4 regions of the Pseudomonas sp. NCHU5216 genome follow, and region 2 is predicted to be linked to each of the others. Evidence: riboswitches for the same ligand, from Rfam matches in the RefSeq annotation. Region 2 holds a riboswitch; each other region holds the start of a gene.

Evidence for each region. Region 2 has a riboswitch for cobalamin ahead of ACSVIK_RS15560 (energy-coupling factor ABC transporter permease). Riboswitches for the same ligand answer to the same signal wherever they lie in the genome.
Region 1: it holds a riboswitch for cobalamin, as region 2 does, so the genes downstream of both, cobO (cob(I)yrinic acid a,c-diamide adenosyltransferase) here and ACSVIK_RS15560 (energy-coupling factor ABC transporter permease) in region 2, are expected to answer to the same signal.
Region 3: it holds a riboswitch for cobalamin, as region 2 does, so the genes downstream of both, cobW (cobalamin biosynthesis protein CobW) here and ACSVIK_RS15560 (energy-coupling factor ABC transporter permease) in region 2, are expected to answer to the same signal.
Region 4: it holds a riboswitch for cobalamin, as region 2 does, so the genes downstream of both, cobG (precorrin-3B synthase) here and ACSVIK_RS15560 (energy-coupling factor ABC transporter permease) in region 2, are expected to answer to the same signal.

Annotation. Positions count from the first base shown of each region.
Region 1 covers NZ_JBQLIX010000044.1:31,301-37,004, reverse strand. The annotation lists gene ACSVIK_RS22565 (sensor domain-containing diguanylate cyclase) at 1-1,254, opposite strand, end outside; gene ACSVIK_RS22560 (CsgG/HfaB family protein) at 1,631-2,299, shown strand; gene ACSVIK_RS22555 (DUF4810 domain-containing protein) at 2,316-2,672, shown strand; gene ACSVIK_RS22550 (DUF799 domain-containing protein) at 2,669-3,340, shown strand; cobalamin riboswitch at 3,376-3,579, shown strand; gene cobO (cob(I)yrinic acid a,c-diamide adenosyltransferase) at 3,775-4,386, shown strand; gene ACSVIK_RS22540 (cobyrinate a,c-diamide synthase) at 4,386-5,681, shown strand; gene bluB (5,6-dimethylbenzimidazole synthase) at 5,678-5,704, shown strand, end outside.
Region 2 covers NZ_JBQLIX010000021.1:13,556-19,259, forward strand. The annotation lists gene ACSVIK_RS15545 (acyl-CoA dehydrogenase family protein) at 1-1,301, shown strand, start outside; gene ACSVIK_RS15550 (PaaI family thioesterase) at 1,314-1,739, shown strand; gene ACSVIK_RS15555 (carbonic anhydrase) at 2,175-2,918, opposite strand; cobalamin riboswitch at 3,244-3,447, shown strand; gene ACSVIK_RS15560 (energy-coupling factor ABC transporter permease) at 3,487-4,173, shown strand; gene amn (AMP nucleosidase) at 4,270-5,704, shown strand, end outside.
Region 3 covers NZ_JBQLIX010000006.1:158,726-164,429, forward strand. The annotation lists gene glmS (glutamine--fructose-6-phosphate transaminase (isomerizing)) at 1-1,208, shown strand, start outside; gene ACSVIK_RS07305 (hypothetical protein) at 1,205-1,435, shown strand; gene cobM (precorrin-4 C(11)-methyltransferase) at 1,659-2,414, opposite strand; gene ACSVIK_RS07315 (cobalamin biosynthesis protein) at 2,411-2,848, opposite strand; cobalamin riboswitch at 2,935-3,129, shown strand; gene cobW (cobalamin biosynthesis protein CobW) at 3,224-4,270, shown strand; gene cobN (cobaltochelatase subunit CobN) at 4,372-5,704, shown strand, end outside.
Region 4 covers NZ_JBQLIX010000006.1:187,396-193,099, reverse strand. The annotation lists gene ACSVIK_RS07450 (cobalt-precorrin-6A reductase) at 1-335, opposite strand, end outside; gene cbiE (precorrin-6y C5,15-methyltransferase (decarboxylating) subunit CbiE) at 332-1,534, opposite strand; cobalamin riboswitch at 1,591-1,785, shown strand; gene cobG (precorrin-3B synthase) at 2,095-3,408, shown strand; gene ACSVIK_RS07435 (precorrin-8X methylmutase) at 3,401-4,027, shown strand; gene ACSVIK_RS07430 (precorrin-2 C(20)-methyltransferase) at 4,027-4,767, shown strand; gene cobJ (precorrin-3B C(17)-methyltransferase) at 5,006-5,704, shown strand, end outside.

The DNA of each region.
Region 1 (5,704 bases), on a different contig from region 2:
GTTGGCCAGTTGGGTCAGCGAGTCGGTGGTGGCCAGCAGATTCAGTTCGGCTTCGATGTTCTTGCGTGCGGTGATATCGGTGACGAAACCGTGCCAGAGTACGCTGCCATCGGCCTGTGGCGTGGGCCGGGCAGCGCCCATGCGCCAGGCGATTTCACCGCTGCTGTGACGAATGCGGTATTCCAGGTGCCAGGGGCTGAGCGCCTGGGACGCCTTGCTCAATGACTTCAGGTAGAGGCTCAGGTCGTCCGGGTGGATCAGTGCCTGCACCTTGTCCGGCGCTGCGCATAGTTCGGCAGGCGATAGCCCATAGATCTCCTGCGCGCCGGCGCTGACGTAGGTGAAGTGACCGCTGCCTGTGGTCTGCGCATGGTACTGGAAGACCATGCCGGGTATCTCGTTGCTCAACGCGCTCATCATCTCGGCGCTTTGTTGCAAGCGTTCTGCCAGGCCACGCAGGGCGCTGATATCGGTGGTGGTGCCGACCATGCGCAGAGGCGTGCCGTCGGTGTCGCGTTCGACCACCTTGCCGCAGCTACGCACCCAGCCATAGTGGCCGTCGCGGTGGCGGATGCGGTGTTCCACTTGGTACTTGGCGCTGCGTTGCTGCAGATGATCGGCGATGGCGCGCTGCACGCCCGGTAGGTCGTCGGGGTGGACGCGGGCATAGCTGTCCTGGATGTCGTCGCCGATCTCGTCGTCCGCGTAGCCGAGCAGGGCCTTCCAGCGCGTCGAGTAGTGAATCCTGCCGCTGCGCAGGTCGCGGTCCCAGATGCCGGTGTCGCTGCCATCGATGGCCAGGCTCATGCGCTGTTCACTCAGGCGCAGGCTGTGCAGCTCCAGGCTCTGTGCCAGCAGATTTTCCAGGCTGGCCTGGAGATCCGCCAGGCTGGCGTCGTCCAGATTGGCGGGTGGTTGGCGATGGAGCAGACACAGCAGGGCCTGGTCACCCAGCAGCGGCAACAGGGTAAGGCTTTGCAGTCCGTGTGCAGTTTGCAGTGAATGCCAGTCGGAGGCTGCTGGCAGCTCGCTGAAGGCGAGGCTGTGTCTGGTGGCTGGCCAGGCATTGAGGCCCAGGCGGATATTGCCGTCGATGGTCTGACCGACGCAGGCGCTGATCCGCTCCTGAGTGGGCGGCCCTTCGATGAGCAGAGCGCCGTCCGCGCCGGTCTGGGCGCAGGCCAGACGTAACAGCGGCAGGCAGGCCTGGGCGAAAGGGCGTGGCCGCGATTCGGGGGTGTCCGGGGACTGCATGGGCTTCACGCTCCTGAGATAAATCGTGCTCTGTTCGCCCTTCGGCGATCTGCAACCAGATGCGTGTCGTAAAAGAGTTTAGGGGTTGTTGCCGCATCGTGCCATCACAGGCATCGGGCCTGTCCGGGCGGGCCGTTGAGGGTGCCTGATCGATTTCGTGAACTGCGTCATATGCGATGCTGGCAAAGTGCCTGTCGCCTGTTTAGAATCGCCATGCTTGCAGGATGCACTCCCCAGGGTTTCGTCGTAAGCCCCCGGCCATGGAAGACTCGATATCGCATGCCTTCGTTCCAACCCACTCCCAACGCTTTTCCCTTCGCCAGCTCTGGTCAGTCGGCATTCGCCGAAAGGCCGTTTTTCTTTGCATGAGGTTCGTATGAACAAGCCCCTTATCGGCAGCCTTGCGGCGCTGCTGATGTTGCTCGGCGGTTGCGCCACGGAGCAGTCGCGTACCCTGGAGGTCGCCAAGGTCAATACCGCCCAGGTGTCCTACGCTGGGCCGCGCAGCCCGATTTCCGTCGGCAAGTTCGACAATCGTTCCAGCTACATGCGCGGCATCTTCACCGACAGCGTCGACCGCCTCGGCGGGCAGGCCAAGACCATCCTGATCACGCACCTGCAACAGTCCAATCGCTTCAATGTGCTCGACCGCGACAACCTGGCCGAGCTGCAGCAGGAGTCCGGTTTTTCCAAGCAGGCGCAGCAGGTGCGTGGTGCCAACTACGTGGTCACCGGTGATGTCACCGAGTTCGGTCGCAAGGAAGTCGGCGATCACCAGTTGTTCGGCATTCTCGGCCGTGGCAAGCAGCAGATCGCCTACGCCAAGGTCAACCTCAACATCGTCGACGTGAAAACCTCCGAAGTGGTGTTCTCCTCCCAGGGCGCTGGTGAATACAGCCTGTCCAACCGCGAGATCGTCGGTTTCGGTGGCACCGCCAGCTACGACTCCACCCTCAATGGCAAGGTGCTCGACCTGGCCATCCGCGAGGCGGTGAACAACCTGGTCAATGGCGTCGACAGTGGCGCATGGAATCCAACCAAGTAAAAGGAACTTCGCAAGCATGACAATTGCACGCAGATTGGCCGTTTTCTCCGGGATGTTAGTACTCGGCGTGCTGGGTGGCTGTACCAGTGGCCCGCAGCCCCTGTACTACTGGGATGGTTACCAGCAGCAGGTCTACCAACGCTTCGACAACCAGAGCAGCACCGAGGAGCAGATCGCCGCGCTGGAAGCCAGCGTGCAGAAGGCACGCGCTAGCGATCGCGCACTGCCGCCGGGCTTCCATGCCCATCTGGGCATGCTCTATGCCGATGTCGGCAAGCTCGACCAGGTGCGCCAGGAGTTCGAGACCGAAAAGGCCCTGTACCCCGAGTCCGCCACTTATATGGACTTTCTGATGCGGAAATTCGACCAATGAAGACGATCTTTTCCTTCGCTGCACTGAAAGCCGCCGCGCTGCTGGCCTGCCTGGCCATCCTCGGCGGCTGTGCTGCACCCAAGTCCTACGACTACAGCGCTTTCCTGGAAAGCAAGCCGGCGTCGATCCTGGTGTTGCCGCCGGTGAACCAGTCGCCGGACGTCAAGGCGTCCTACAGCTTCTATTCGCAGGTCACCCTGCCGCTCAGCGAGGCCGGTTATTACGTGATGCCGGTGGCTGTCGTGGACGAGACCTTCAAGCAGAACGGCCTGATGAATGCCGAGGAGGTTCGCCAGGCCTCGCCGCAGAAGCTGCGCGAGATCTTCGGTGCCGACAGCGTGCTGTATCTGGATGTCACCGAATACGGCAGCAGCTACAAGATCATCGCCAGCGAAGTGGCGGTGACCGCCACCGCCAAGCTGGTGGATCTGCGTAACGGCAAGCTGCTCTGGGAAGGCACCGCGCGCGCCAGCAGTGCCGAACAGCAGCAGAACAACGGCGGTGGCCTGGTTGGCATGCTGGTGGTGGCGCTGATCGATCAGGTGGTGAATACCTTGAGTGATCGCGGCCATGAAATCGCCGGTATCACCAGCTTCCGCCTGCTTTCCAGCAACATGCACAACGGCATCCTGCCGGGGCCGCGTGCGCGCCCGGATGCGGCGCGCTGAACCGAGCGTTGACGCACGGGACGCCCTGGCTCTAACCTGCGCGCCTTGCTTCAGGTGCCCCGCGCCGTCATCCGTGACGGTGCCGGGGTGAAACAGGGAAGCCGGTGCTCAAGCCGGCGCTGCCCCCGCAACGGTAGGTGAGTCGAACGCCGCAACAGACCCTAGGCACGGGAAGGCGCGGCGTCGAGCCATTGGCTTCGCTCACGAGCCCGGAGACCGGCCTGTAGCAGTTTCACGGCAGCGCGGAGGGCGTTGACCGGCCTGTGCCCCCGCCCGTGCGGGGGCGCTTGCGTTCCTGCCTCCGCCTGCCCGCCATGAAATGCCCGGATCAGTGATGGAGGATTCGCCCTTGCCAGCTTCCCTGACTGTTACCTTGCCGCGCCGCCCCTCGTTCGGGCAGGGCGAGGCGGGCGTCTGACCAAGAGGAGCACGGCATGAGCGAGTCGGCCGCACGCGATGCCCGCCACAAGGCGCGCATGCAGCGCAAGAAAGCCCTGATCGACGAAAAGATCGCCCAGGCCCAGGACGAGTACGGCCTGCTGCTGGTGCACAGCGGCAATGGCAAGGGCAAGAGCAGCAGCGCCTTCGGCATGGTCGCGCGGGCCCTCGGCCATGGCCTCAAGGTCGGCGTGGTGCAGTTCATCAAGGGCGCCGCCAGCACCGGCGAAGAGGCCTTCTTCCGGCGTTTTCCCGAAGAGGTCAGCTACCACGTGATGGGCGAGGGCTTCACCTGGGAAACCCAGGATCGCCAGCGCGATATCGCCAAGGCGCAGCAGGCCTGGGCCATGGCCCGTGAGCTGCTGAACGATGAAGCCATCGGCCTGGTGGTGCTGGACGAGCTGAACATCGCCCTCAAGCACGGTTACCTGGAGCTGGACGCGGTGCTGGCCGATATCGAGGCGCGGCCGCTGTTGCAGCATGTGGTGGTGACCGGGCGCGGCGCCTTGCCGGGCATGATCGAGGCCGCCGACACGGTCACCGACATGAGCCTGGTCAAGCATGCGTTCAAGGCTGGGGTGAAGGCGCAGAAGGGTATCGAATACTGATGAGTTCGCATCACTGCCCGGCCCTGTTGATCGCCGCGCCGGCCTCCGGCCAGGGCAAGACCACCGTGACTGCCGCCCTGGCGCGCTTGCACAGGCGCCAGGGGCGACGGGTGCGGGTATTCAAGTGCGGCCCGGACTTTCTCGACCCGATGATCCACGCCCGTGCCAGTGGTGCGCCGGTGTACCAGCTCGACCTGGCCATGGTCGGCGAAGCGGAGAGTCGTCGCCTGCTGTGGCAGGCCGCCGGCGAGGCCGACCTCATCCTGATCGAGGGGGTGATGGGGTTGTTCGACGGCAAACCCTCGGCGGCCGACCTGGCCCGGCATTTCGGCGTGCCGGTGCTGGGCGTGATCGACGGTGCGGCCATGGCCCAGACCTTCGGTGCGCTGGCGCATGGCCTGGCCACCTTCCAGCCCGATCTGCCCTTTGCCGGGGTGCTCGGCAACCGGGTGGCCAGCAATCGCCATGGCGATATTCTGCGTGATGCCTTGCCGGCCACTATCCGCTGGTTCGGCGCCTTGCCACGCAGCGCTGCGGTGGAACTGCCCAGCCGCCATCTGGGACTGGTGCAAGCGGCGGAGCTGGCCGACCTGGATGCGCGCCTGGACGCCGCCGCCGATGCCCTGGCGGCCAGCGCCGACGTCGATCTGCCGGCGCCTGTCAGCTTCGCCGCGCCGCCGCAGGAAGCGCCGCCAGTGCCGCTGCTGGCCGGCGTACGTATCGGGGTGGCGCGTGATGCCGCCTTCGCCTTCCTCTATCAGGCCAATCTCGATCTGCTGCAGGCCCTTGGCGCCGAGCTGCAGTATTTCTCACCATTGCTCGACAGCCAGTTGCCGGACGTGGACAGCCTCTACCTGCCCGGTGGCTACCCCGAGCTGTACCTGGCCGAGCTGGAAGGCAACCAGGCCATGGCCAGGGCGATTCGTGCCCATCACCAGGCGGGCAAGCCGTTGCTGGCCGAGTGCGGCGGCATGCTCTACCTGCTCGATGAGCTGCGCGACAAGCAAGGCGTCAGCGGCCAGATGCTCGGCCTGCTCAGCGGCAACGCGGCGCTACAGCCCCGGCTGACCGCCCTGGCCTTGCAGGAAGTGACGCTGCCGGAAGGCAAGCTGCGTGGGCACAGCTATCATCATTCGCGGCTGGACAGTTCCCTGGCGCCCCTTGCCCTGGGCCGATGCCCGAATGGCAAGGCGGTGGCCGAGGCGGTGTATCGCCTGGGGCGGCTGACCGCCAGCTATATCCATTTCTACCTACCGTCGAACCCGGAGGCAGCCGCCGCGCTGTTACAGCCATGACCGATAAGGCCTTCACGCCCGAG
Region 2 (5,704 bases):
TCGCACGCGCCGGCCTCACCTACATGCACAGTCAGGCCGAGGCGGCCAGCGGCTGCCCGCTGACCATGACCTTCGCCGCCGTGCCGGCCATCCGCCTGCAGCCCAACGTGGCCGAGCAGTGGCTGCCGAAGATCCTGGCCACCGAGTACGACCCGCGCAACCTGCCGATGGAGCAGAAAGCCGGGGTCACCATCGGCATGGCCATGACCGAGAAACAGGGCGGCACCGACGTGCGCGCCAATACCACCCGCGCCTATCCCATCGGCATCGGTGGGCCGGGGCAGGGCTATGAACTGGTCGGGCACAAATGGTTCTGCTCGGCGCCGATGTGCGATGCCTTCCTCACCCTGGCCTACACCGACAAGGGCCTCTCCTGCTTCCTGCTGCCGCGCCACCGCCCGGACGGCACGCGCAACGCCTTCTACATCCAGCGCCTGAAGAACAAGCTGGGCAACTGGGCCAATGCCTCCAGCGAAGTGGAATACCGCGGTGCCTTCGCCTGGATGCTCGGCGAGGAAGGGCGTGGCGTGCCCACCATCATCGAAATGGTGGCCATGACCCGTTTCGACTGCATGGTCGGCTCCAGTGGCCTGATGCGCCAGGCATTGACCCAGGCCGCGCACCACTGCGCGCACCGCCAGGTGGGCGGCAAATTGCTGGCTGACCAGCCGCTGATGCAGAACGTGCTCGCTGACCTGGCGCTGGAAAGCGAAGCCGCGCTGGCGCTGTGCATGCGCATGGGCCGCGCGCTGGATCACCTGCATGACGAACAGGAAGACAAGTTCGCCCGCCTGGTCACCGCCGTGGGCAAGTACTGGATCTGCAAGCGCGCGCCGGAAATGATCTACGAGGCCAGCGAATGCATGGGCGGCGCGGGTTACGTCGAGGAAACCATCATGCCGCGCCTGTACCGCGAGGCGCCGGTCAACTCCATCTGGGAAGGCTCGGGTAACGTGCAATGCCTGGACGTGCTGCGTGCGCTGTCCAAGGAGCCTGGCGTGCTCGATGCCTTGTTCGCCGAGCTGGGCGACGGTCATGGCGATGCCCGCCTCAAGGCCCATATCCAACGCCTGAAAGCCGACTTCGCCGACACCGCCGACATCCAGTATCGCGCCCGCCAGCTCACCGAAGACATGGCCGTGGCATTGCAGGCCAAACTGCTGCTGGAGGCCGGCAACAGCGTGGTGAGCGACGCCTTTATCGCCAGCCGCCTGGAAGGCCATGGCCGTGTCTACGGCACCCTGCCGCGGGGCGTCGACGTTGAAGCGCTGCTGGCGCGTAGCACACCACACCTGGTCTGATCGGAGAGGCGCATGCAAGCTCATCCGCGTTACCGGGAGCTGGTGGAGCAGGGCTTCGCCAACGCCAACTTCATTCAGGATATGGGCATCCGCGCCAGCGCTTGCGGGCCGGGGTGGGTCGAGGCGGAGCTGGACATCCTGCCGCGCCACCTGCAGCAGAACGGCTTCATCCATGCCGGCGTGCAGACCACCCTGGCCGACCACGCCGCCGGCGCGCTGGTGGCCGACGGGCAGACGGTGCTGACCCTGGAATTCAAGGTCAACCTGCTGCGCCCGGCGCGCAGCAGCCGCCTTTACTGCCGTGCCCAAGTGCTCAAGGCCGGGCGCCAGGCCACTGTGGTCGAGTCCGAGGTGTTCGGCGAGGAGAACGGCCAGAAACGCCTGTACAGCAAGGCTTCGGTGACCATGGCGGTGGTGACGCTGGCAGAATCGTCTTGAACCCGTATCGACGCGCTATGCTGTGCGCGAAGGTTTGTCATGGGCCGCCCGCGGGCCTGATCGGCCTGCTCAAGCTGCCTCGATCTTTAACAAGGAACAGTTGGTAGATTTTTAGCGCCTGATTTTTCCTTTGAGAACAATTGGTTTCGCTAAGGATGTTCCCCGCGTGAGCGGGGATGAACCCGCGAAGCACCACGACGCACGAATCTTTATGAGCGAGCTCTGCTCGCGAGCCTGGGCGATCCAAAAAGCTCCGCGAGCAGAGCTCGCTCCTACAGGTCAGGCGTGTTCCCCGCACCAGCGGGGATGAACCTCCCGTCGGGCAGCAGCGCCTTCGACTACAGGCGTGTTCCTCACGCCGACGTAGCCAGGGGCTCAGGTCTAGTCGCGCGATGATGCAATGCACCGGCTATCCAGCCGGTGCATCAGGGGACATCAGTCTTCGCTTTCCAGTACGGTTCGTCCATTGAGCGCCTGGATCGGGCGGGCGTTCTTCGTGTACAGGTGCTGGAACTGCGCCAGTTGTTCGTGGGACAGCTCGACTGGCTGTTTGAGTACGCGCCATTGCACGTCCTCACTGCATGGCGGGGTGGTCAGCGAGCCGGCGAAGGCGTAGTAGCCCTGTTGCTGCGGCAGTACGGTTTGTGGGGCGAAGTTGCTTGCCAACTCGACTTTTTCCCCCACCTTGTCCGGCATGGCCTTGAAGACTGAGTCCAGTGCCTGGTTTTTCGCCCCTTCCTTGAACAGCACAGCCACTACCGCCAAATGACCATCGGTAGACTGGTGAACGAAGTGCGCCACCATCGGGAAACCCTTGCCTGCGATGTGCTCTTCGCTGGGTGTGTGGAAATGGAATTGCACCAGGCGGTAGGGTTTGCCGTCGATCTCGATGCTGCCTGCATTGCTCAGATTCACCTGGACGGTGTGACCGTTATTCACCACTTCGGCTGGGCTGGCCTGGTAGTTGAAGGCAATGCGAGGCAGCGCTGCGCGGGTGGCATGGCTGATGTCGATCGGCGATTGCGCATGGCCGAGTGCGCAGGTTTCGTAGCCTGGATCCAATTGTGCCCAGTGTTCGGGGCCTTCCTTGCCTTTGTAGCTCCAGTGCGGTTGCTGTTCGGCCGCCATGGCGCCGGTTGCGAACAGAGCTGTTAACGCAACGATCAGGGTCTTCTTCATGTGCGCTCTCGTTACTGGATGAGGGTTCTAAAGGCTCGCGTGGCCCGCAGCCGATGCGAGTTTGGAAATACTACGCATGGCTTGTAATAAAAAGTTACATCTGCATGGACGTGGTGTGACGCACCGCTTATTCGCAGCAGCTTCGGCTACGTTCAAGACAGTATCCGTTCAGGTGGCGAGACTTTCTGGCAGCGGGAGCATCTCGGCGCCTCGCGCAGCTAGCTGGCGTATGGGTGACAAGCTCGGATTGCCGACCAAGCACATCGCACAGGGCGGAGGTGGGCGGTGCCTTGAACGCGAGTACTGTCTTTTGCCCTGGCTGCGGAGTAAGGTTGCCACCGATGGTTCCTGCGCGCCCCGGTGCGTGTGGATGAAAAGGGAACAGGGTGCGGCGAATCTCGCCAATGCCCTGGCTGCCCCCGCAACTGTAAACGGCGAGCGATGCCCCTCATGCCACTGACTGCGGTCGGGAAGGCGGGCGGAGTGCCAAGCCGTGAGCCAGGAGACCTGCCATCGAACCCATCGATCCTCCAACTCGCCGCGCGGTGGGCGCGGCCAAGGAACTTGCATGCATATCGAACCGGGCGTCGTCGAAGGCGCCAAGATCTTCCTCAGTTACGCAACGGCAGTCGGCGCCTTCGGCCTGACGGCCAAACTGGCGCGCGATGCCATTCGTGATAACGGCGGGGCGGCTGCCCTGGCCCTGCGCAGCCTGCTGACCACCGCGCTGGTGTTCTGCTTCTTCGAGGTGTTGCCACACCATGCCGTGGGCGTTTCCGAGGTGCACCTGATCCTTGGCTCCACCCTGCTGTTGCTGTTCGGCGCCGGTGCCACCGCCATCGGCCTGGCCGCTGGGCTGCTGTTGCAGGGCCTGTTGTTCGCCCCGTTCGATCTGCCGCAGTACGGCATGAACGTCACCACCCTGCTGGTGCCGCTGTGGGCCATCAGCGTGCTGGCCAAGCGCATCGTCGCGCCAGGTACCGCCTATGTCGACCTCTCCTACAAGCAGGCACTGGCGCTGTCGACCGCCTATCAGGGCGGCATCGTCGCCTGGGTCGGCTTCTGGGCCTTCTATGGTCATGGCTTTTCCAGCGACAACCTGGCAGCCGTGGGCAGCTTCGGCCTTGCCTACATGAGCGTGATTCTGGTCGAGCCATTGATCGACCTGGGTGTGCTGGCCGGGGCCAAGGCGCTGGCGCGTTTCAGTCAAGGGCCGCTGTTCAACGTGCGTTTGCATCAGGCGGCTGCCAGATGAGGGGCGCGGCGACCGAATTCTTCGGTCGCCGCGCTATGTTTTGCCGCGAGGTTGCAGGCAAGATAGGGGCGTTCGTTCAGTCAGGAATACGCCCACGTGAAAGTCTGTTCCGATGATTTCGTCGTTGTTCACACCCCCGAAGAGGCGGTCGACCGCCTGGCCGCGTTGTATGAGGAAGCCACCGGCGCTCTGAGCCAGGCCCTCAAGCGCTATCTCAAGGCGCGCGTGCGCCCGGATGCCGACGAGCACTGCCTGTTCCGTTATCCCGAATTGCGCCTGGCCTACCTCTGTCAGGGCGAGGTGCCTACCACCGTGCGCGCCTATGCCAAGATCCAGGTGCCGGGCATCTACGCCATCACCGTGACCCAGCCGGCGGCCTTCCGCAAATACCTGCTGGAGCAACTGCGCCCGCTGATGAACGACTTCACCCTGCGCGTGGAGGTTGGCCGCAGCCAGCAGAACATCCCCTATCCCTATGTGGTCGAGGGTGGCGATGAACTGGCCGGCAGCGGCGTGACCGCCGCCGAACTGGCGCGGGTGTTCCCCAGCACCGACCTGTCCGCCGCCACCGACGGCACTGCCGATGGCCTGTACGACTGGGAGAACATCGACCCGCTGCCGCTGGCGCTGTTCGACGCCGCGCGCACCGATTTTTCCCTCAAGCGCATCCAGCACTACACCGGCGGTGACTGGCGCCACGTGCAACCCTGGATTCTGCTGACCAACTACCACCGCTATGTCGACCAGTTCATCCGCCATGGCCTGGACATGCTGCAGACTGACTCGCGTTTCACCCGCATGGTGTTGCCGGGCAATGTGGTGGTCGAGCGCGGCATGGCCGAAGGCGAGATGCAGGCGATCATCGAGAACGTGGTCTGGCACCGCTACCAGATGCCGGCCTATCACCTGCAGGCCGAGGACGGCCATGGCATCACCCTGGTCAATATCGGCGTTGGCCCGTCCAACGCCAAGAACATCACCGACCACCTGGCCGTGCTGCGCCCGCACTGCTGGCTGATGATCGGCCACTGCGGCGGCCTGCGTCAGTCGCAGACCATCGGCGACTACGTGCTGGCTCACGCCTACATGCGCCGCGACGGCATTCTCGATCGAGTATTGCCGCCGCATATCCCGCTGCCAGCGCTGGCCGAGGTGCAGCAGGCGTTGCAGGAGGCAGCCAAGCAGGTCACCGGCGAGCAGGGTGACGAGTTGAAGAAGCGCCTGCGCACCGGCACCGTGCTGACCTACGACGACCGCAACTGGGAACTGCGCTGGGCCCAGGAGCGACCGTTGATCAACCTGTCGCGGGCGGTGGCGGTGGACATGGAGAGCGGCACCATTGCAGCGCAAGGCTATCGCCTGCGGGTGCCCTACGGCACGCTGCTGTGCGTGTCGGACAAACCCCTGCACAGCGAGATCAAGCTGCCCGGCGCCGCTGGCGCCTTCTACGAGCGCGCGGTGACTCAGCACCTGCATATCGGCATCGCCGCGCTGGAGTTGATGCGTAGCCAGCTCAATTCGCTGCACTCAC
Region 3 (5,704 bases), on a different contig from region 2:
AAATCCGCCGCGATGGCCTGCAGATCTGGGATGCCAGCGGCCAATCGGTAGAACGCGAAGCCGTGCAGTACCATGAGGGCGCCGAAGCCGCCGACAAGGGTGAATACCGCCACTTCATGCTCAAGGAAATCCACGAGCAGCCCAAGGTGGTGCAACGCACCCTGGAAGGCCGCCTGGGCAGCGATCACGTACTGGTGCAGGCCTTTGGCCCGCAGGCCGCCGAGCTGTTCGCCAAGGTGAAGAATGTGCAGATCGTCGCCTGCGGCACCAGCTACCACGCCGGCATGGTCGCCCGTTACTGGCTGGAAGAGCTGGCCGGCATTCCCTGCCAGGTCGAAGTGGCCAGCGAATTCCGCTATCGCAAAGTCGTGGTGCAGCCGGACACCCTGTTCGTCAGCGTCTCGCAATCCGGCGAAACCGCCGACACCCTGGCTGCGCTGCGCAACGCCAAGGAGAAGGCGCCGGGGCAGGGCGGCTACCTGGCTAGCCTGGTGATCTGCAACGTCGGCACCAGCTCGCTGGTACGCGAATCCGACCTGTGCCTGCTGACTCAGGCTGGCCCGGAAATCGGCGTGGCCTCGACCAAGGCCTTCACCACCCAACTGGTCGGCCTGATGCTGCTGACCCTGGCCCTCGGCCAGGTGCACGGCACGCTGGACAAGGCTCTGAGCGCCGAGCTGGTGGAAGAACTGCGGCGCCTGCCGACCCGCCTGGGTGAAGCGCTGGCCATGGACAAGACCGTGGAGAAGATCTCCGAACTGTTCGCCGAGAAGCACCACAGCCTGTTCCTCGGCCGTGGCGCGCAGTACCCGGTGGCGATGGAAGGGGCACTCAAGCTCAAGGAGATTTCCTATATCCACGCCGAGGCCTACCAGGCCGGTGAGCTCAAGCACGGCCCGCTGGCCCTGGTGGATGCCGACATGCCGGTGGTCACCGTGGCGCCGAACAACGAGCTGCTGGAAAAGCTCAAATCCAACCTGCAGGAAGTGCGCGCCCGTGGCGGCGAACTGATCGTCTTTGCCGATCAGCAAGCTGGCATGAGCAATGGCGAGGGCACCCACGTAGTGGCCATGCCGCATATCCACGACCTGCTCGCGCCGATCCTCTACACCGTGCCGCTGCAGTTGCTGTCCTACTACGTCGCCGTGCTCAAGGGCACCGACGTCGACCAGCCGCGTAACCTGGCCAAGAGTGTGACTGTCGAGTGAAGCGCGAAGACGTAATCAAGCGGTTGGCCGATGGCGTGGTTTTCCACACCCAGGTCATGGTCAACCCGGCCAATACCAGCGAATGGATCGTGTTCTTCAACAAGGATGCGGGTCGCAGCTTCTTTCTGGTCGATGAGACCGAACAGGTAGAAACCTTTGCCAGCCTGGATGAGTTGATACCGGAGCTGCGAGATCTGGGTATCAAGCGGGTGGAGGTGCAGCTCTGAGCAGTTGCTCACAGTTGGCGTGGATCAAGCTGTGGATATCCTCGTGATACTTGGCTAAGCCCCTGATAAATAGGGGCTTATAGCGACTTGTACAGAAACTGTTCGCTTGCATGCCTACTATCCACAGAGTGCTTGGATAACAGGCTTTCTATCCTGTGGATAAAGCGATGAAGGCCTTACCTGGCGAGGTGTTCAGCGCTTTGTACGGTTTCTCGCCAGGCGTTCAGGCGCTGCCAGGGCGATAGAGGTGCTTGTGTCGGGCGTCGTACAGCGCCGACTCGGCGAAGGCGCCTGGATCGAGCACGCGCCCGACGAGGATCAGCGCCGTGCGGCGAAAGTCCTTGGCGGCAACCTTTTCCTCGATATCGGTCAGTGTGCCCAGCACCCAGTCCTGATCCGGCCAGCTCGCTCTGTGGATAACCGCGATGGGGCAGTCGGCGCCGTAGTGCGGCAGCAGCTCATCGACTATGGCAGGCAGATGGCGCACGCCGAGGTGGATGGCCATGGTCGCGCCGTGCCGGGCCAGGTCATGCAATTGCTCGCCCTCGGGCATTGGCGAAGTGGTGCCGTAGCGGGTGAGGATCACCGTCTGGGCAATGCCGGGCAGGGTCAGTTCGCTTTCCAGCAGCGCCGCGCAGGCAGCGGTGGCGGTGACGCCGGGGATGATCTCGAAGGGAATGCCCAGCGCACGCAGCTCGCGAATCTGTTCGCCAATGGCGCCGTATAGCGACGGGTCGCCCGAGTGCACGCGGGCCACGTCCTGGTCACGCTTATGGGCCTCATGCAGCAGTGTGATGATCTCGCCCAGGTTCAGCTCGGCGGTGTTGACCACTTGCTCGGCGCTATGGCCTTGTAGCACCGCTTCAGGCACCAGCGAGCCGGCGTAGAGGATTACCGGGCAGGAACGAATCAGACGCTGGCCCTTGACGGTGATCAGCTCGGGGTCGCCGGGGCCGGCACCGATAAAGTAGACGGTCATGCAGGTTCTCTATCGAAGGTGGCCAGCGCACAGGTGGCGCCAGCGCTGCGGTCTTTCTCGCCAAGTAGGCGGGCGGATGTTCCCATGCGCGCTGCCAAGGCCAATGCGCAAGGCTCGGCGACGGCGGGGCTGCCTGTGGCTGCTTGAGTCAATGCATTGCCGACTGTCATGGCCTGATAGGTGCTCAGTTGCTCTGGGGCGAAGAACACCAGCTCCAGACCCAGGTGCTCGGCCAGGCCATGCAGCCCGGCTTCGTCGCGCTTGTGGGCGATGCTGGCCAGGCCTGCCAGGTTGTCCACCGTCAGCGCATGTTGCACCAGGCTGTGGATAAGCAGCTCGAGCAGTTCGTCCAGGCTGCAACCACGGCGGCAACCCAGCCCGGCAACGACCTGTACCGATGAGGCAGAAGGATGATCGGAGGTGGTCGGCAACATGAGTGACATTCGGGCTGAGCGGTGGCGTAGCTCATCATGGCACCTGCCAACGGTCAACCGCGATTGACCGGTCGCTGCGGCCTGCGTAGCCTTCTCGTTTTCGAGGTTCTTCCCGGCCAGCGGTCGGGGAGCTAAGAGGGAACAGGGTCGATGCCCTGGCTGCCCCCGCAACTGTGAACGGTTATGCCCTTCGTTAGACCACTGCCAAACGGCGGGAAGGTGAAGGGATGCGCCCCGCGCAAGCCGTGAGCCAGGAGACCTGCCTCGACAACCAGCCATCTGCTCGGACGGGGTGATCCGACGCGGCCAGCATGCTCCTGCGTGCCTGTCTGCGCGTACCCGTCCGCCGAACTTACCGACGCCACGGGGCCCTTGATGAAAACCCTCGCCAAACTGCCTGTCACCATCGTCACCGGGTTCCTCGGTGCCGGCAAAACCACCCTGCTGCGCCATCTGCTGGCCAATGCCGGCGGTCGCCGTATTGCGGTAATCGTCAACGAGTTCGGCGAGCTGGGCATCGATGGCGAGATTCTCAAGCAGTGCTCCATCGGGTGTAGCGAGGAGGAGGCCAACGGCCGCGTCTTCGAGCTGGCCAACGGCTGCCTGTGCTGCACCGTGCAGGAAGAGTTCTTCCCGGTGATGCGCGAGCTGGTGGCGCGCCGTGGCGACCTCGATCACATCCTGATCGAGACCAGCGGCCTGGCCCTGCCCAAGCCGCTGGTGCAGGCCTTCAACTGGCCGGAAATCCGCAACGCCTGCACGGTCGATGCGGTGATCACCGTGGTCGACAGCCCGGCCGTTGCCGCTGGCACCTTCGCTGCCTTCCCCGATCAGGTGGACGAGCAGCGCAAGCTCGACCCCAACCTCGACCACGAGTCGCCGCTGCACGAACTGTTCGCCGACCAGTTGGCCAGCGCCGACTTGGTGATCCTCAACAAGGCCGACCTGATCGATGCCGAGGCCTTGGCAGCGGTGCGCGCCGAGGTGGCCGAGGAACTACCGTCAGCAGTCAAGGTGATCGAGGCCCATGGCGGTGATCTGCCGATCAGCGTGCTGCTGGGCCTGAACAGCGAAACTGAGCTGCATATCGACAGCCGCCGCACCCACCACGACGATGAAGACGAAGACCACGATCACGAGGAATTCGACTCGTTCCACGTGGAACTACCGGAAGCAGAGGAGGCGCGCCTGCTGTCTGCGCTGAAGGACGCAGTGGCGAAATACGGCATTCTGCGAGTGAAAGGCTTCGCAGCGATCCCCGGCAAACCCATGCGCCTGCTGGTGCAGGGCGTGGGCCAGCGCTTCGACCGCCACTTCGACCGCGCCTGGCAGGCCGACGAACCGCGCCTGAGCCGCCTGGTGGTGATCGGCCAGCAGCTCGACCGCGCGGCCATCGAGGCCGAGCTGAAGGCAGCACTTTGATGAAGCGACAAGCTGCAAGCTTCAAGCCGCAAGTAAGCGCTACTGCGTGCAGCGCTTGCTTCCACTTGCAGCTTGCAGCTTGCGGCTTACGGCTCGCTTAAATGCACCTGTTGCGCACCCAGCCCGGCGCTCAACTGCCGGCCGACAGCATTGCCGACCTTGGCCAGACGCCTGCCGAGCTGGTGATCCTGTGCACGGGTGATTCGCACCTGTCGCTGCTGGCTGAAGCAGCTCGACAACTACCGGACGATTACCCCAGCCTGCGCCTGGCCAGCCCGGCGCAACTGAGCAACAACGCCTCGGTGGACTACTACGTCGAGCAGGTGCTGCAGCACGCCAAGGTCATCCTGATCTCGGTGCATGGCGGGGTCAGCTACTGGCGCTATGGCGTCGAGCGCCTGGTGGAGCTGGGCGCGCGCGGCGCCACGGTGATCATGGTGCCGGGTGATGACAAGCCCGACCCGGAGTTGAATGCCCTTGGCAACGTCGCTGAGGAAGATAGCCAGCGCCTCTGGCAGTACCTGCGCCAGGGCGGCTTGGACAATGCCCGCCAGTTGTTCCGCTGCATCGGCAGCCGCTGGTTAGGGCGAGACGACACATGGCAGGAGCCGCAACCGCTGCCGCGCGTCGGTCTCTATCACCCACAACGCAGTCCTGCCCAGTTAGCCGATTGGCAGGCGCAGTGGCAACCCTGCGCGCCTGTGGTGGCGCTGCTGTTCTACCGCAACCATGTGCAATCGGCGAATACCGCCTTCGTCGATACCTTCTGCCAGCACCTGGTCGCTCAAGGCCTCAACCCGCTGCCGATTGCCGTGGCCAGCCTCAAGGAGCAGGCTTGCCTGGATCAGGTGCAAGCCTGGCTGGACGAGACGAGCGCCGCGCTGATCATCAACACCACCGGCTTCGCCCTGTCCAACCCCGAGGCGCCGCAGGCGCGGGTGTTCCGTCGTGATATTCCGGTACTGCAAGCGATCTGCTCGCTGGATAACCAGGCGCAATGGCAGGCCAGTGCCCAGGGCCTGGGCTCGCGTGACCTGGCCATGCATGTGGTGCTGCCCGAGCTGGATGGCCGCTTGATCGGCACTGCCATCAGCTTCAAAGGCCTGGCCTGGCGCAGCGAGCGCAGCCAGAGCGATGTAGTGTGCTACCAGGCGCATGAACCGGGCATGTCTCATGTCGCGGAACTGGCGCGTAACTGGTGCCAGTTGGCGATCAAAAGCAGCGATCAGAAGCGAATCGGCTTGATCCTGGCCAACTACCCGACTCGCGATGGTCGCATCGGCAACGGTGTGGGCCTGGATACACCGGCCGCCGCGCTGAATATCCTCCGCGCCCTGCAAGCGCAGGGCTACCCGGTGGATAACTTGCCGGGCAGCGGCACCGCACTTGTCCACAGCCTGCTCGGTGGCGTTACCAACGATCTTGATGGCCTGG
Region 4 (5,704 bases), on a different contig from region 2:
TCCACCTCGCACCAGTGGTCATCGGCACCGGGCTGCCAGCCAGGACGACGCAGCGCCCAGCAGGGCACACCCGCCAGTTCGGCGGCGCGCGCGGCGTTATGGCTGATCTGCGCGGCGTAGGGGTGGGTCAAATCCAGCAACAGCTCAATGCCTTCAGCAGCGACAAAGGCAGCCAGGCCTTCGGCGCCACCGAAACCGCCGACGCGCACGCGGCAGGCCAGGTCATCCGGCACCCGCCCCAGGCCGGCCAGGCTGTAGACCGTGTCCGGCCCCAGCCGGCGCGCCAGGCGCAGCGCCTCGGTGGTGCCGCCAAGCAGCAGGATGCGCGCACTCACGGCTTGCGCACCGCCAGCAAGGTGATCGGCAGCGCCGCGCGCCAGGTGTCAAAGCCGCCTAAGGGCTGCGCCTGCGCCACCACCAGGCGCAGCAGCTCGCCGCCGTGCTGCCCACGAAAATTCACCAGCGCCGCCTCGCTCTGAATGGTCACGGCATTGGCCAGCAGGCGCCCTCCCGACTTGAGCGCGGCCCAGCAGGCATCCAGCACGCCTGATGCAGTAACGCCGCCGCCGATAAAGATGGCATCCGGCGCCGGCAGCCCGGCCAGCGCCTCGGGCGCATGCCCGGCCACCAGTTGCAAACCGGGCACGCCAAGGGCATCGCGGTTATGGCGGATATGCGCCTGACGTCCCTCGTTGGCCTCGATGGCGATGGCGCGGCAGGCCGGGTGCGCGCGCATCCACTCGATGCCGATGGAGCCACAACCGGCGCCGACATCCCACAGCAGCTCTCCGGGCAGCGGCGCCAGGCGCGCCAGGGTAACCGCGCGCACATCACGCTTGGTCAGTTGGCCGTCGTGGCGGTAGGCGTCGTCCGGCAGGCCGCAGGTCGGTGGCAACAGCACAGCTCCGGCGTCGGCCATGCATTCGATGGCCAGCAGGTTGAGGTCAGCGCCGCGCGGCAGGTTCCAGCTTGCGGCCAGGCCATCGAGGCGGCGTTCCTCAGGGCCACCCAGATGCTCCAGCAGGGTCAGGCGGCTGGCGCCGAAACCACGCGCGCGCAGGGCGTCGGCGACCTGCGCGGGTGTATCGCCATCGGCACTCAGCACCAGCAGGCGCATGCCGGGGAAGAGTTTGCCGTTGAGCGTGGCCAGGGGCCGGCCGACCAAGGAGACCACTTCCACTTCCTGCAACGGCCAACCCAGACGCGCCGCCGCCAGCGACACCGAGGACGGCGCCGGCAATACTCGCAGTTCGTCGGCAGGCACCTGGCGCGCCAGGCTGGCGCCGACGCCGTAGAACATCGGATCGCCACTGGCCAGCACACACACCGCCTCGCCACGTCGCGCCAGCAGAGGCGCAAGGTCGAAGGGGCTGGGCCAGGTTTCCCGTGCGCCGCCAATGCACGGCGGCAGCAAGGCCAGTTGCCGCGGCGCACCGACGATGCGCGTGGCCGCCAGCAGGGCGCGGCGCGCGGCCTTGCCCAGACCGGGATAGCCGTCTTCGCCGATGCCCACCAGGGTCAACCAGGGTTTCATCCACCTTCCTCGCAAGTAGCCGACAGGGCGCGTGTCGCGACGCCGGGCAAAGCGGGCATAATACAGCCTTCGTCGGTGCCCCTTATAAAACGGGCCTAAGAGGGAATCCGGAGCGATCTCTGATCGCGACCGAGCTGCCCCCGCAACTGTAAACAGCGAGTCCAATGCAATCGGCCACTGGGAACAGGCCGTTGAAAAACGTAGGCGAGGCAGGCAAGACAAGGCGCAACGACCAATGGGAGTAACAGCCAACGGCTGGCCCGAAGGGTGAGCGCTAGCGAATCAAACGGCCGAAAAAGCGCAGTTTACGTGTTGTAAATGAGCATTTTGACTGGGCTCGCACGCGAGGCCGTTTTTAACGCAGTATTGCCAACGTAGGTAGTTTTTCAACGGCCTGTTAACCGGGAAGGCGCAGCGGATCAAGACCTGTCAGCCAGGAGACCTGCCGACGAACGCTGGTCGCGAGTGCCAACATCGGGCGGGGTGTACCGATGCCATGGAATCCCCCGTGGGTGGATTCCGCTGGTTCGGTCGCCGCGTCGTTAGCCACAGGTGACCCTTTGCCCACGTCCGTCCGCCCTTCCGCCTGCCCCGGCCTGCTGCGCATCGTCCCCGCGCTGGATGGCGGCATCTGCCGCATCAAGCTGCCCGGTGGCGTGCTGCGCAGTGCCCAGGCCCGCGCGATTGCCCAGGCGGCACGGCAGTGCGCCAGCGGCGTGCTGGAGCTGACCAACCGCAGCAACCTGCAGATTCGCGGTGTACTGCCCGGCCAGGAAAGCGCGCTGATCGATGCCCTGCTCGGCGCCGGGCTCGGCCCGCGAGTGGCGGCCGCCGATGATGTGCGCAACCTGCTGCTCAGCCCCGCCGCCGGCCTCGACCCGCACATGCGGATGGACGTGCGCCCGCTGGCCGGCCAGTTGCTCGACCTGCTGCAGGACACCCCAGCGCTGCATGCCCTGTCGCCCAAGTTCGCCCTGCAACTGGACGGCGGCGAAGCCCTGGCCATGCGCGAACACCCCCATGACCTGTGGCTGGCCGCCGAGGACGAGCAGCATCTGCTGCTGGGTCTGGCCGGCTGCCCGGTTGACGCGCCACTGGCACGAATCGAAGCGAGCCAGGCGGTCGAACTGGTGCGCCAGCTCCTGTTGCTGTTTCTCGAACTGGCCACGCCCGAACAGACGCGCATGCGCCAGTTACTGACGCAGATACCCTCAGCCGAGCTGTTGCAACGCTTGCAGGCTCGTCTGGATTTCCCCCTGCAAGCGGCAGCGCCCCGTTGGCAGCCCAGCGCTACGCTCATGCGCCCACCAGCCGGTATTTATCCACAGGTGCAAAGTGGCCTGTACATGGTCGCGGCCGGCGCCCAGCTCGGTCGCCTGCATGCCGAACAACTGTTTGCCCTGGCTGAACTGAGCGAGCGATATGGCGACGGCGAGTTGCGCCTGACGCCCTGGCAGGGCCTGCTGCTGGGCAATGTGGCCGAGGCCGCGGCCCACGAGCTGCTGACGGCGCTGGCGGAACTGGGCCTGCTCACCCAGGCCGACGAGCCCTTGCTCGGCCTGGTTGCCTGTACGGGCTCGGCCGCCTGCGCGCGCGGCCTGGCCGACAGCAAGCACCACGCCCTGCACCTGGCCGAGCTGCTGCGCGCAAGCGGCACGCGCCCGCAGGTGCACCTCAGCGCCTGCCCGCGCAGTTGCGCCAGCGCCCGGGTGCAGCCCTACACCCTGCTGGCCAGCACGCCCGACCATTACCAACTCTATCAACGCACGCCCGAGGCGCCCGGTTTCGGCCGTCTGCTGGTGCCGGCCCTGACCATCGACGAGGCCGGCGCCTGGTTCGCCCGCCAACACCCCGCAGGAACCCCCGATGCTTGATTACATCCGCGACGGCCAGGAAATCTACCGCCGCTCCTTCGCCACCATCCGCGCCGAAGCCAACCTGGCTGGCATCCCCGCCGACCTGGAAAAACTCGCCGTGCGGGTGATCCACGCCTGCGGCATGGTCGACGTGGTGGAGGATCTGCGCTTCTCCCCCGGCGCTGGCGCCGCTGGCCGCGCCGCCCTGCTGGCCGGCGCGCCGATTCTCTGCGATGCGCGCATGGTTGCCGAGGGCATCACCCGCCCGCGCCTGCCGGCCAACAACCCGGTGATCTGCACCCTGCACGATGCCGGCGTACCGGAATTGGCCCGCGAAGTCGGCAATACGCGCTCGGCGGTGGCCCTGGAGCATTGGCGCGAACACCTCGAAGGCAGTGTGGTGGTGATCGGCAATGCCCCCACTGCACTGTTCTACCTGCTGGAAATGCTCGATACCGGTGCGCCGAAACCGGCGCTGATCATCGGCATGCCGGTGGGCTTTATCGGCGCGGCGGAATCCAAGGACGCCCTGGCCGCCGACAGCCGTGGCGTGCCCTACGTGATCGTGCGGGGCCGGCGTGGCGGCAGCGCCATGGCGGTGGCGGCGGTCAACGCCCTCGCCTCGGAGGTGGAGTGATGGCTGGCCGTCTGCTTGGCCTCGGCGTCGGCCCCGGTGACCCCGAGCTGCTTACCCTCAAGGCCCTGCGCCTGCTCAGATCGGCGCCAGTGGTGGCCTACTTCGTGGCCAAGGCCAAACACAACGCCGGCCATGGTGGTAATGCCTTCGGCATCATCGAGGCGCACCTGAGCGATACCCAGCAGCGTCTGCCGCTGGTCTACCCGGTGACCACCGAGAAGCTCGCCCCACCACTGTCCTACGAGGATGTGATCGCCGACTTCTACGACACCTGCGCCGAGCAGATCGCCCGGCTGCTGGATGCCGGCCAGGATGTGGCGGTGATCTGCGAGGGCGACCCGTTCTTCTACGGCTCCTATATGTACCTGCACGACCGCCTGGCCGACCGCTACCAGGTGGAGGTGGTGCCCGGCGTGTGCTCGATGCTCGGCTGCGCCTCGGTGCTGGGTACGCCGCTGGTGTATCGCAACCAGAGCTTGAGCGTGCTCTCCGGCGTACTGCCGGAAGAGGAGCTGGAACAGCGCCTGCGCGACGCCGAAGCCGCCGTGGTGATGAAGCTGGGGCGCAACTTCGACAAGGTGCGCCGCGTGCTGCGCAAGCTGGGTCTGGATGGCCGCGCCCATTACGTGGAGCGCGCCACCATGGCCAATCAGAAAATCGTGCCGTTGGACGAGGTGGAGCCGATGGATTCGCCGTACTTTTCCATGATTCTGGTGCCTGGGCAGAAATGGCGGGGGTGATTGATTCCCTGTGGGAGGGCTTCAGCCGCGAAGCGCGTTCACAACTGAAGCGGAGTGCGGCCCAGCCGCCCCTGGATTTCGTAGGGTGGATGACGCTTTTTTCATCCGCCATCGTGCCGGTGGATGGGTGAAGCGTCATCCACCCTACGCGGTTCCACACCCCGCAGATCGCACGTAGCCCGGATGCAATCCGGGAAACCCATTCCCCGGATTGCATCCGGGCTACAGGATATACCGCATGAACATCGTCATCCTCGGCGCCAGCGCGCTGGCCACCGCACAACGCCTCAAGACGCTTTATCCACAGGCCGTGATCCATGGCCTGCGCGGGCGCGCCGATGGCGCCGAGCGCCACTACGACGAGTTCGGCGAGCACCTACGTGCACTGTATCGCGCCGGCCAACCGCTGGTGGCGCTGTGCGCCGCCGGCATCGTCATTCGCAGCCTCGCCGCACTGCTGGCAGAAAAGGGCGCCGAGCCGCCGGTGCTGGCCCTGGCCGAGGACGGCAGCGCCGTGGTGCCACTGCTCGGTGGCCTGGCCGGGGTCAATCGCCTGGCCCGCGAGATCGCCGCACACCTGGGCGTGGCGCCGGCCATCACCACCAGTGGCGAACTGCGCTTCGGCACCTGCCTGCTGGAACCGCCGGCCGGCTACGCCCTGGCCGACCTGCAACAGGGCAAGCGCTTCGTCAGCGATCTGCTCGGCGGCGAAACGGTACGCATCGAAGGCCAGGCGCCCTGGCTGGAGAGCGCGCAACTACCTGTGGATAACGCCGCCAGCCGGGTTATCCACATCACCGCACAGGCACGTCCGGCCCAGCCTGACGAACTGCTGATCCACCCGCGCTGCGCCGCCGCACTGATCCACCGCCCCGGCTCCGACCTGCCCGCTCGCCTGCAACAAGCGCTGAACGCTGCCAAGCTGGCGCCGCAAGCG